Regions from separate parts of the Pseudoxanthomonas sp. 22568 genome, predicted to be linked through region 1. Evidence: riboswitches for the same ligand, from Rfam matches in the RefSeq annotation. Region 1 holds a riboswitch; the other holds the start of a gene.

Region 1 (3,663 bases):
CGCCTGATCGGCCGGGGCCAGCGGGTGCAGGTTGCCGAACTCCGGCCAGGTCACCGGGATCATCTCGGCGGTGGCGTTGAGCTTCATGGTGCAGCTGCCCAGCGGGATCATGGTGCGATCCATCGCCAGATCCTTGTCGGCCAGCGCACGCATGTAGCGCAGCAGTTCGTGCTCGCTGTGGTGGGTGTTGAACACCGGGTGGGTCAGGAACGGGCTGGTGCGGCGCAGGGCTTCCGGGATCAGCGAGGGGGCGCTGGCGTCCAGCGCGTCGATGCCCGGCAGGGTGGCGCCCGGGGTGGCGAACACGCCCCACAGCGCTTCGACGTCGGCGCGGGTGGTGGTTTCGTCCAGCGAGATGCACAGCGTGCCGTTGCCACGCACGCGCAGGTTGATGCGGGCCTGCCTGGCGCGGGCCAGGATCGCCTCGGCGGCGTCGCCGGCGTCGATGCACAGGGTGTCGAACGCGCTGGCGTGCACCGTGGCGTGGCCGAGCGCGCGCAGGCCTTCGGCCAGGATGGCGGTCAGGCGGGCGACGCGGCTGGCGATGCGGGTCAGGCCTTCCGGACCGTGGTAGACGGCGTACATCGAGGCCATCACCGCCAGCAGCACCTGCGCGGTGCAGATGTTGGAGGTGGCCTTCTCGCGACGGATGTGCTGCTCGCGGGTCTGCAGGGTCAGGCGGTAGGCGGGATTGCCGTCGGCATCCACCGACACGCCAATCAGGCGGCCCGGCATGGAGCGCTTGTAGGCGTCGCGGCAGGCCATGAAGGCCGCGTGCGGGCCGCCGAAGCCGAACGGCACGCCGAAGCGCTGGGTGTTGCCGACCACGATGTCGGCGCCCATCTCGCCCGGGGTCTTGAGCAGGGTCAGCGCCAGCAGGTCGGTGGCCATCACGAACAGCGCCTGGTGGCCGTGGATGATCTCCGCGTCGCGGCCCCATTCCTCCAGCCAGCCGCTGGACGCGGGGTACTGCACCAGCACGCCGAAGTAGTCACCGGCGGCGAGCTTTTCATGGAACGCTTCGGTCGAACGGACGATGTCCACGGTCAGGCCCAGCGGCTCGGCACGGGTCTGCAGGACTTCAATCGTCTGCGGATGGGTGTCGCCGGCGACCAGGAACACGTTGGACTTCGACTTGGCCGAACGCTTGGCCAGGGTCATCGCCTCGGCGGCGGCGGTGGCTTCGTCCAGCAGCGAGGCGCTGGCGATTTCCATGCCGGTCAGGTCGGTGATCATGGTCTGGAAGTTGATCAGCGCTTCCATGCGGCCCTGCGAGATTTCCGCCTGGTACGGGGTGTAGGCGGTGTACCAGGCCGGGTTCTCCAGGATGTTGCGCAGGATCACCTTCGGAGTGTGGGTGCCGTAGTAGCCCTGGCCGATGAAACTCTTGAACACCTGGTTCCGGTCGGCGACGGCGCGGATCTTGGCCAGCGCCTCTTCCTCGGTCATCGCTTCGGGCAGGGCCAGCGGCGCGGCGGACTTGATGTTGGCCGGCACGATGGCGTCGGTCATCGCCTCCAGCGAGTCGTGGCCGACCACGCGCAGCATGTGCGCGATTTCGGCGTCGTTGGGACCGATGTGGCGGGCGATGAAAGCGTCGTGGTGCTCGAGATCGCGAAGCGAGGACGGAGTCTGGGACATGGGCAGGGGCATCCGGAAAAGGCATGAAGCCGGGCGTGCGAAGTGCGCACGTGGGTGCCCCTCTGTCCTTTTGCCTGAGAGTTTGGAAGCGCCGCGGACGAGGTCGCGGTGGTGCTTCGTGCCCCTTCGGCGCCGGCGCGTGGCCGATCTCTCCAGAGTGTTTGCAGCGGGGGTGGTATCGGGCCTGAGCGATTACGGGCGTTTGCGCCTTCGGCAGCGGGTTTCCCCGCTTCTCCCACCTGGGTCTTGCGGCGCGGATTATAGCCTGCGGCCGCCCGCATCGTCCCGGTTGGCCTTACCATGTCCGGCCCCCCGCGCCGGCCATCCCTGTTCATGAATGCGCCCCCTTTCCGACTCCTGCGCCTGGACCACATCGTCCTGCGCGTCCGCGACCTGGCGGCCATGCGCGCCTTCTATTGCGGGGTGCTGGGCTGCACGGTGGAGCGGGACCGGCCGGAGCTGGGCCTGTTGCAACTGCGGGCCGGCGAGTCGCTGATCGACCTTGTGCCGGTGGACGGCAAGCTGGGCCGGCTGGGCGGGGCCGCGCCAGGGCCGGAAGGCCACAACGTCGACCACCTGTGCCTGCGGGTGGAACCGTTCGACCGCGAGGCGCTGGCGGCGTACCTGGAAGCGGCCGGGGCGACCCTGGCCGAATTCGGTGAGCGCTACGGCGCCGACGGCATGGGACCGTCCCAGTACCTGCGGGACCCGGAAGGCAACACGGTCGAGCTGAAGGGCCCGCCGACTTCGCCGCCGGTGGACCCTTCGGCGGTCGGGAGCGCGCCATGACCGGCGTCCGCAAGCTGCCGTCCAACCGCCGCCTGGCCCTGCTGCTGGGCGGGCTGGCCATGTTCGGCCCGTTCTCGATCGACACCATCTTCCCCGCGTTCAACGCGATGGGTGCGCAGCTGGGCGCGGACAAGCTGGCGATGCAGCAGGTCATCAGCATCTACCTGCTGACCTACGCGTTGATGAGCCTGGTGCACGGCCCGCTGTCGGATGCGTTCGGCCGGCGCAAGGTGATCCTGGGCGGGCTGTTCCTGTTCCTGCTGGCGTCGATTGGCTGCGCACTGTCGCGCGACATGACCACGCTGCTGCTGTTCCGCGCGCTGCAGGGTTTCTCGGCCGGCGTGGGTTTCATCGTCGGCCGCGCGGTGATCCGCGATGTGCTGCATGGCGACGACGCGCAGCGGCTGATGAGCCAGGTGTCGATGATCTTCGGCATCGCCCCGGCGATCGCGCCGATCATCGGCGGCTGGATCCTGGGCTGGAGCGCGTGGCCGGTGATCTTCTGGTTCCTGGCCGGCTTCTCGCTGCTGCTGTTGCTGACCGTCGGCCTGTGGCTGCCGGAAACCCATCCGCCGGAAGTGCGGGTGAAGGTGTCGCCCAAGCACCTGTTGCGTGACTACTTCGCCATCGCCCTGAATCCGCGTTTCCAGCGGCTGGCGGCGGCCGGTTCGCTGAGCTTCGGCGGCATCTTCCTGTACATCGCCTCGGCGCCAATCTTCGTGATGGATCGGTTGGGCTTGAACGAGCAGCAGTTCGCCTGGCTGTTCCTGCCGACCATCGGCGGCATGACCCTGGGCGCGTTTGTGTCCGGCCGCGCCGCCGGCCGCATCAGCGGCACCCAGCTGACCCGCATCGGCTTTGCCTGCATGGGCGTGTCGACGCTCGCCAACATCGCCTACAACGCATGGGCGGGGGATGCGATCAGCATTCCGTGGGCGGTGCTGCCGATGTGCCTGTCGGCGTTCGGCGTGGCACTGATCTTCCCGATCCTCACCCTGGCCATTCTCGACATGTATCCGCGCCAGCGCGGCGCGGCGTCGTCGTTGCAGGCCTTCAGCAACCTGCTGGTCAACACGATCATCGCCGGCGTGGTTTCCGCGCTGTTGAGCCGGCACGGGCTGTGGCTGGCGCTGGGCGCGGGCGTGCTGACGCTGGCCGGCTGGGCGATGTGGCGCTGGGAAGCGCAGGTAAGCCGACGCGCCGAAGCCTGTCCGAAAGAACCCGCCGCGCTTG
Region 2 (3,663 bases), on a different contig from region 1:
AAACCGCGCACCACGGTCGGCTGGAAGGGCCTGATCAACGATCCCGGCCTGGATGGCAGCTTCCGCATCAACGAGGGCCTGCGGCTGGCGCGCGGCCTGCTCCGCAACATCAACCGCCTGGGCCTGCCGGCCGGTTGCGAATACCTGGACACCACCTCGCCGCAGTACATCGCCGATCTGGTCGCCTGGGGCGCCATCGGCGCGCGCACCACCGAGAGCCAGATCCATCGTGAACTCGCCTCGGGCCTGTCGTGTCCGGTCGGCTTCAAGAACGGCACCGACGGCAACGTGAAGATCGCCGCCGACGCGGTCAACGCGGCTTCGCATCCGCATCATTTCCTGGCCGTCACCAAGGAAGGCCGCTCGGCCATCGCCGCCACCACCGGCAACCCGGACTGCCACGTGATCCTGCGCGGTGGCAAGGCGCCGAACTACGACGCCGACAGCGTGGAGGCGGCCAGCCAGGTATTGGCGAAGGCGGGCCTGGCGCCGCGCCTGATGATCGACGCCAGCCACGCCAACAGCCTGAAGGATCCGGAAAACCAGCCGCGCGTGATCGAGGACATCGCCGCGCAGATCGAGGCCGGCGAGACCCGCATCATCGGCGCGATGATCGAAAGCCACCTGGTCGCCGGCCGCCAGGATCTGGTGCCGGGCCAGCCGCTGGCCTACGGACAGAGCATCACCGACGGCTGCATCGGCTGGGACGCGTCGGTGGCCGTGCTGGAACGCCTGGCCACCGCCGTGCGCCGTCGCCGCGAGCGCAACGTGTCGCAGGCGGCCTAGTCCGCATCGTGGAGGGCCGCAGGAGCGGCCCGGGCGCGACGGCGATCCGTTCCCCTCTCTCCGGATCGTCGGCGCAATCCCGGGGCCGCTCCTGCGCGGAGCGCCATTCCCCAAGGCAGAAACGCCGGACTCAAGGTAGGAGCGCCGTCCCGGCGCGAGCTGTTTGCTTCAGGACGTCCTGATCTCGAAGCATCCTCGATCCGGGCACCCCGCGAAGAGCTCGCGGCCGGAGGCCGCTCCTACCGGAGGTGCGGATTCCGGATTCAGGTGTTCGTTGACGCGCCCGCGTCTGGAGAAGCCTGCGCCGCCGTGCAACGCGCTCAATGCGTTTCGCCGCGATAGACGAACTTCGGTACGTCCCAGTTGTAGCGGATCGCCAGCAGTCGCAGCAGGAAGCCGCCGCCCAGGCAGCCCAGGGTGGCGGTGGACTCATTCACGCCCGCGTGCAGCAGGAGCAGATACGCCGCGCCGGTCAGCAGCGAGACGCTGGCATACAGTTCCTTCTGGAATACCAGCGGAATCTCGTTGCACAGCACATCGCGCAGCACGCCGCCGAAGGTGCCGGTGAGCATGCCGGCGATCACCACGATGGCCGGCGCGTGCCCGGCCTCGCGCGCGATCGCGCAGCCGATCAGGGTGAAGGCGACCAGGCCCAGCGCATCCAGCCACAGGAACGCCTGGCGAAGATGATGCATCCAGCGGGCGACGAAGGTGGCGACGATGGCCGCGCCGATGGTGTAGCCCAGGTATTCCGGATGCTTCACCCAGCCCAGCGGGTAGTGGCCGAGCACGATGTCGCGCAGCGAGCCGCCGCCGAGCGCGGTGACCGAGGCGATGATGACGACACCGAACAGATCCATCCGCCGACGGCCGGCGGATAGCGCGCCGGTCATGGCTTCGGCGGTGATGGCGACGAGGTAGATCAGGGACAGCAGCATGGGGAAGGTTCCGGCGGGAGGTGGCCGGAACCGGCGGGAATTGCGCGCACGCGGTCCACGCGCGGAGGGCGCGTGGGACGGAACACTCAATTCATGACCGGAATCCGGTGCCGCTCCCGCTGTCCTTTTGCCTGAGAGTTCGGCGGCGTGGGCCGCTTGCCCCTTCGGCGGGTCATCGAAGACCTCTCTCCAGATCGGCGTGGGTGGATGCAGTGGATGGTTGCGTCCAGCAACCGGGCCTGAGCGATTATGGGAGCCTGCGCCTTCGGCGGGAGCCGTGCGGCTCCGCTCTCCTGCATCCGGCGCGCACTTTAGCAGAGACCGATGTGAAAATACCGGCTCCACTGGCCTGCCTGTCCCCATGATCGCCTACGCGCTGCGCTCCGAAACCCCCGCCGACCTGACCGCCATCCGCGCCCTGATCACGGAAGCCTTCGCCGGCGCCGAACACAGCAGCGGCACCGAGGCGGCGATCGTCGACGCGTTGCGCGCGCGCGACGAGCTGACCCTGTCGCTGCTGGCGGAACAGGATGGGCGGGTGATCGGCCACGTCGCGTTTTCGCCGGTGGCCATCGGCAACGGCGCGGCCGGCTGGTACGGGCTGGGGCCGGTGGCGGTGGCGCCGGACTGCCAGGGCGCCGGTATCGGCGCCGCGCTGATCGAAGCCGGCCTGGCCCGGTTGCGCCAGGCCGGCGCGGGCGGCTGCGTGGTGCTGGGCGATCCCGGGTATTACGCGCGTTTCGGTTTCGCGAACGAGGCCGAGCTGCGTTACGAGGGCACACCGGCCGAATACTTCATGGCGTTGACCCTGGATGGCAGCCGGCCGCAGGGGGCGGTGGCGTACAGCGTGGCGTTCGAGGCGACGGAAACCACGCGGGACTGACATTGGCTTTGCCTCCCCCTTCGGAGAAGGGGGATTGAGGGGGATTTGTTCTTGGCGCCAACAGCAAATCCCCCGTCACCTGCTGCGCAGGTGCCCGCCCCCTTTTGCAAAGGGGGCTATCGATGTGGCGCCTTTGCTTATGCCTCCCCCTTCGAAGAAGGGGGACTGAGGGGGATTTGCTCTTGGCGCCAAAAGCAAATCCCCCGTCACCTGCTGTGCAGGTGCCCGCCCCCTTTTGCAAAGGGGGCTATCGATGCTGCGACTTCTGCTTTTACCTCCCCCTTCGGAGAAGGGGGACGGAGGGGGATTGATCAGCCATGCAGCTGTTGAAACGCGCTTGCTCTTTCAGGCCTTCATGCTGCCCGTGTCCAGCCACCGCTGGTGCCACGACAGTGCCTCGGGCAACAGGTGCGGGGTGTGGCGGCCATAGCTGGCATGCAGGGCGCGTTCGAAATAGTCGGTCAGCGCGTCGCGGTAGTCCGGATGCGCGCACTGCGCAATCAGCACGCGCGCGCGTTGCTTGGGCGAGAGGCCGCGCAGATCCGCAAGCCCCTGTTCGGTGACGATGATCGAGACGTCGTGTTCGGTGTGGTCCACGTGGCTGACCATCGGCACCAGCGAGGAGATGCTGCCGCCCTTGGCGGTGCTGGGGCTGAGGAAGATCGAAAGGTAGCCGTTGCGGGCGAAGTCGCCGGAGCCACCGATGCCGTTCTGGATGCGCGAGCCCATGATGTGGGTCGAATTGACGTTGCCGTACAGGTCCGCTTCCACCATCCCGTTCATGCAGATGCAGCCGAGCCGGCGCACCAGTTCCGGATGGTTGGAGATTTCCTGCGTGCGCATGACGATGCGTTCGCGGTAGAAACCGATGTTCTGCTTGAACACCTCGTTGGCTTCCGGGCTCAGCGCGAAGCCGGTGCACGAGGCGCTGCGCAGCACGCCGTCGCGCAGCATGTCCAGCATGCCGTCCTGGATGACCTCGGTGAACGCGGTCAGGTCGCGGAAGCCGCTGGCGCTCAGGCCGGCCAGCACCGCGTTGGGGATGTTGCCCACGCC

What was found. Region 1 has a riboswitch for glycine ahead of gcvP (aminomethyl-transferring glycine dehydrogenase). Riboswitches for the same ligand answer to the same signal wherever they lie in the genome.
Region 2: linked by a shared signal. The riboswitch ahead of ACTJI2_RS15315 (trimeric intracellular cation channel family protein) and the one ahead of gcvP (aminomethyl-transferring glycine dehydrogenase) in region 1 are both predicted to bind glycine.

Annotation. Positions count from the first base shown of each region.
Region 1 covers NZ_JBQENC010000016.1:22,314-25,976, reverse strand. Annotated here, with positions in the region: gene gcvP (aminomethyl-transferring glycine dehydrogenase) at 1-1,641, opposite strand, end outside; glycine riboswitch at 1,694-1,807, opposite strand; gene ACTJI2_RS17285 (VOC family protein) at 1,975-2,430, shown strand; gene ACTJI2_RS17280 (multidrug effflux MFS transporter) at 2,427-3,663, shown strand, end outside.
Region 2 covers NZ_JBQENC010000012.1:97,217-100,879, reverse strand. Annotated here, with positions in the region: gene ACTJI2_RS15320 (3-deoxy-7-phosphoheptulonate synthase) at 1-786, shown strand, start outside; gene ACTJI2_RS15315 (trimeric intracellular cation channel family protein) at 1,107-1,724, opposite strand; glycine riboswitch at 1,836-1,927, opposite strand; glycine riboswitch at 1,938-2,030, opposite strand; gene ACTJI2_RS15310 (GNAT family N-acetyltransferase) at 2,086-2,607, shown strand; gene ACTJI2_RS15305 (acetyl-CoA hydrolase/transferase family protein) at 2,953-3,663, opposite strand, start outside.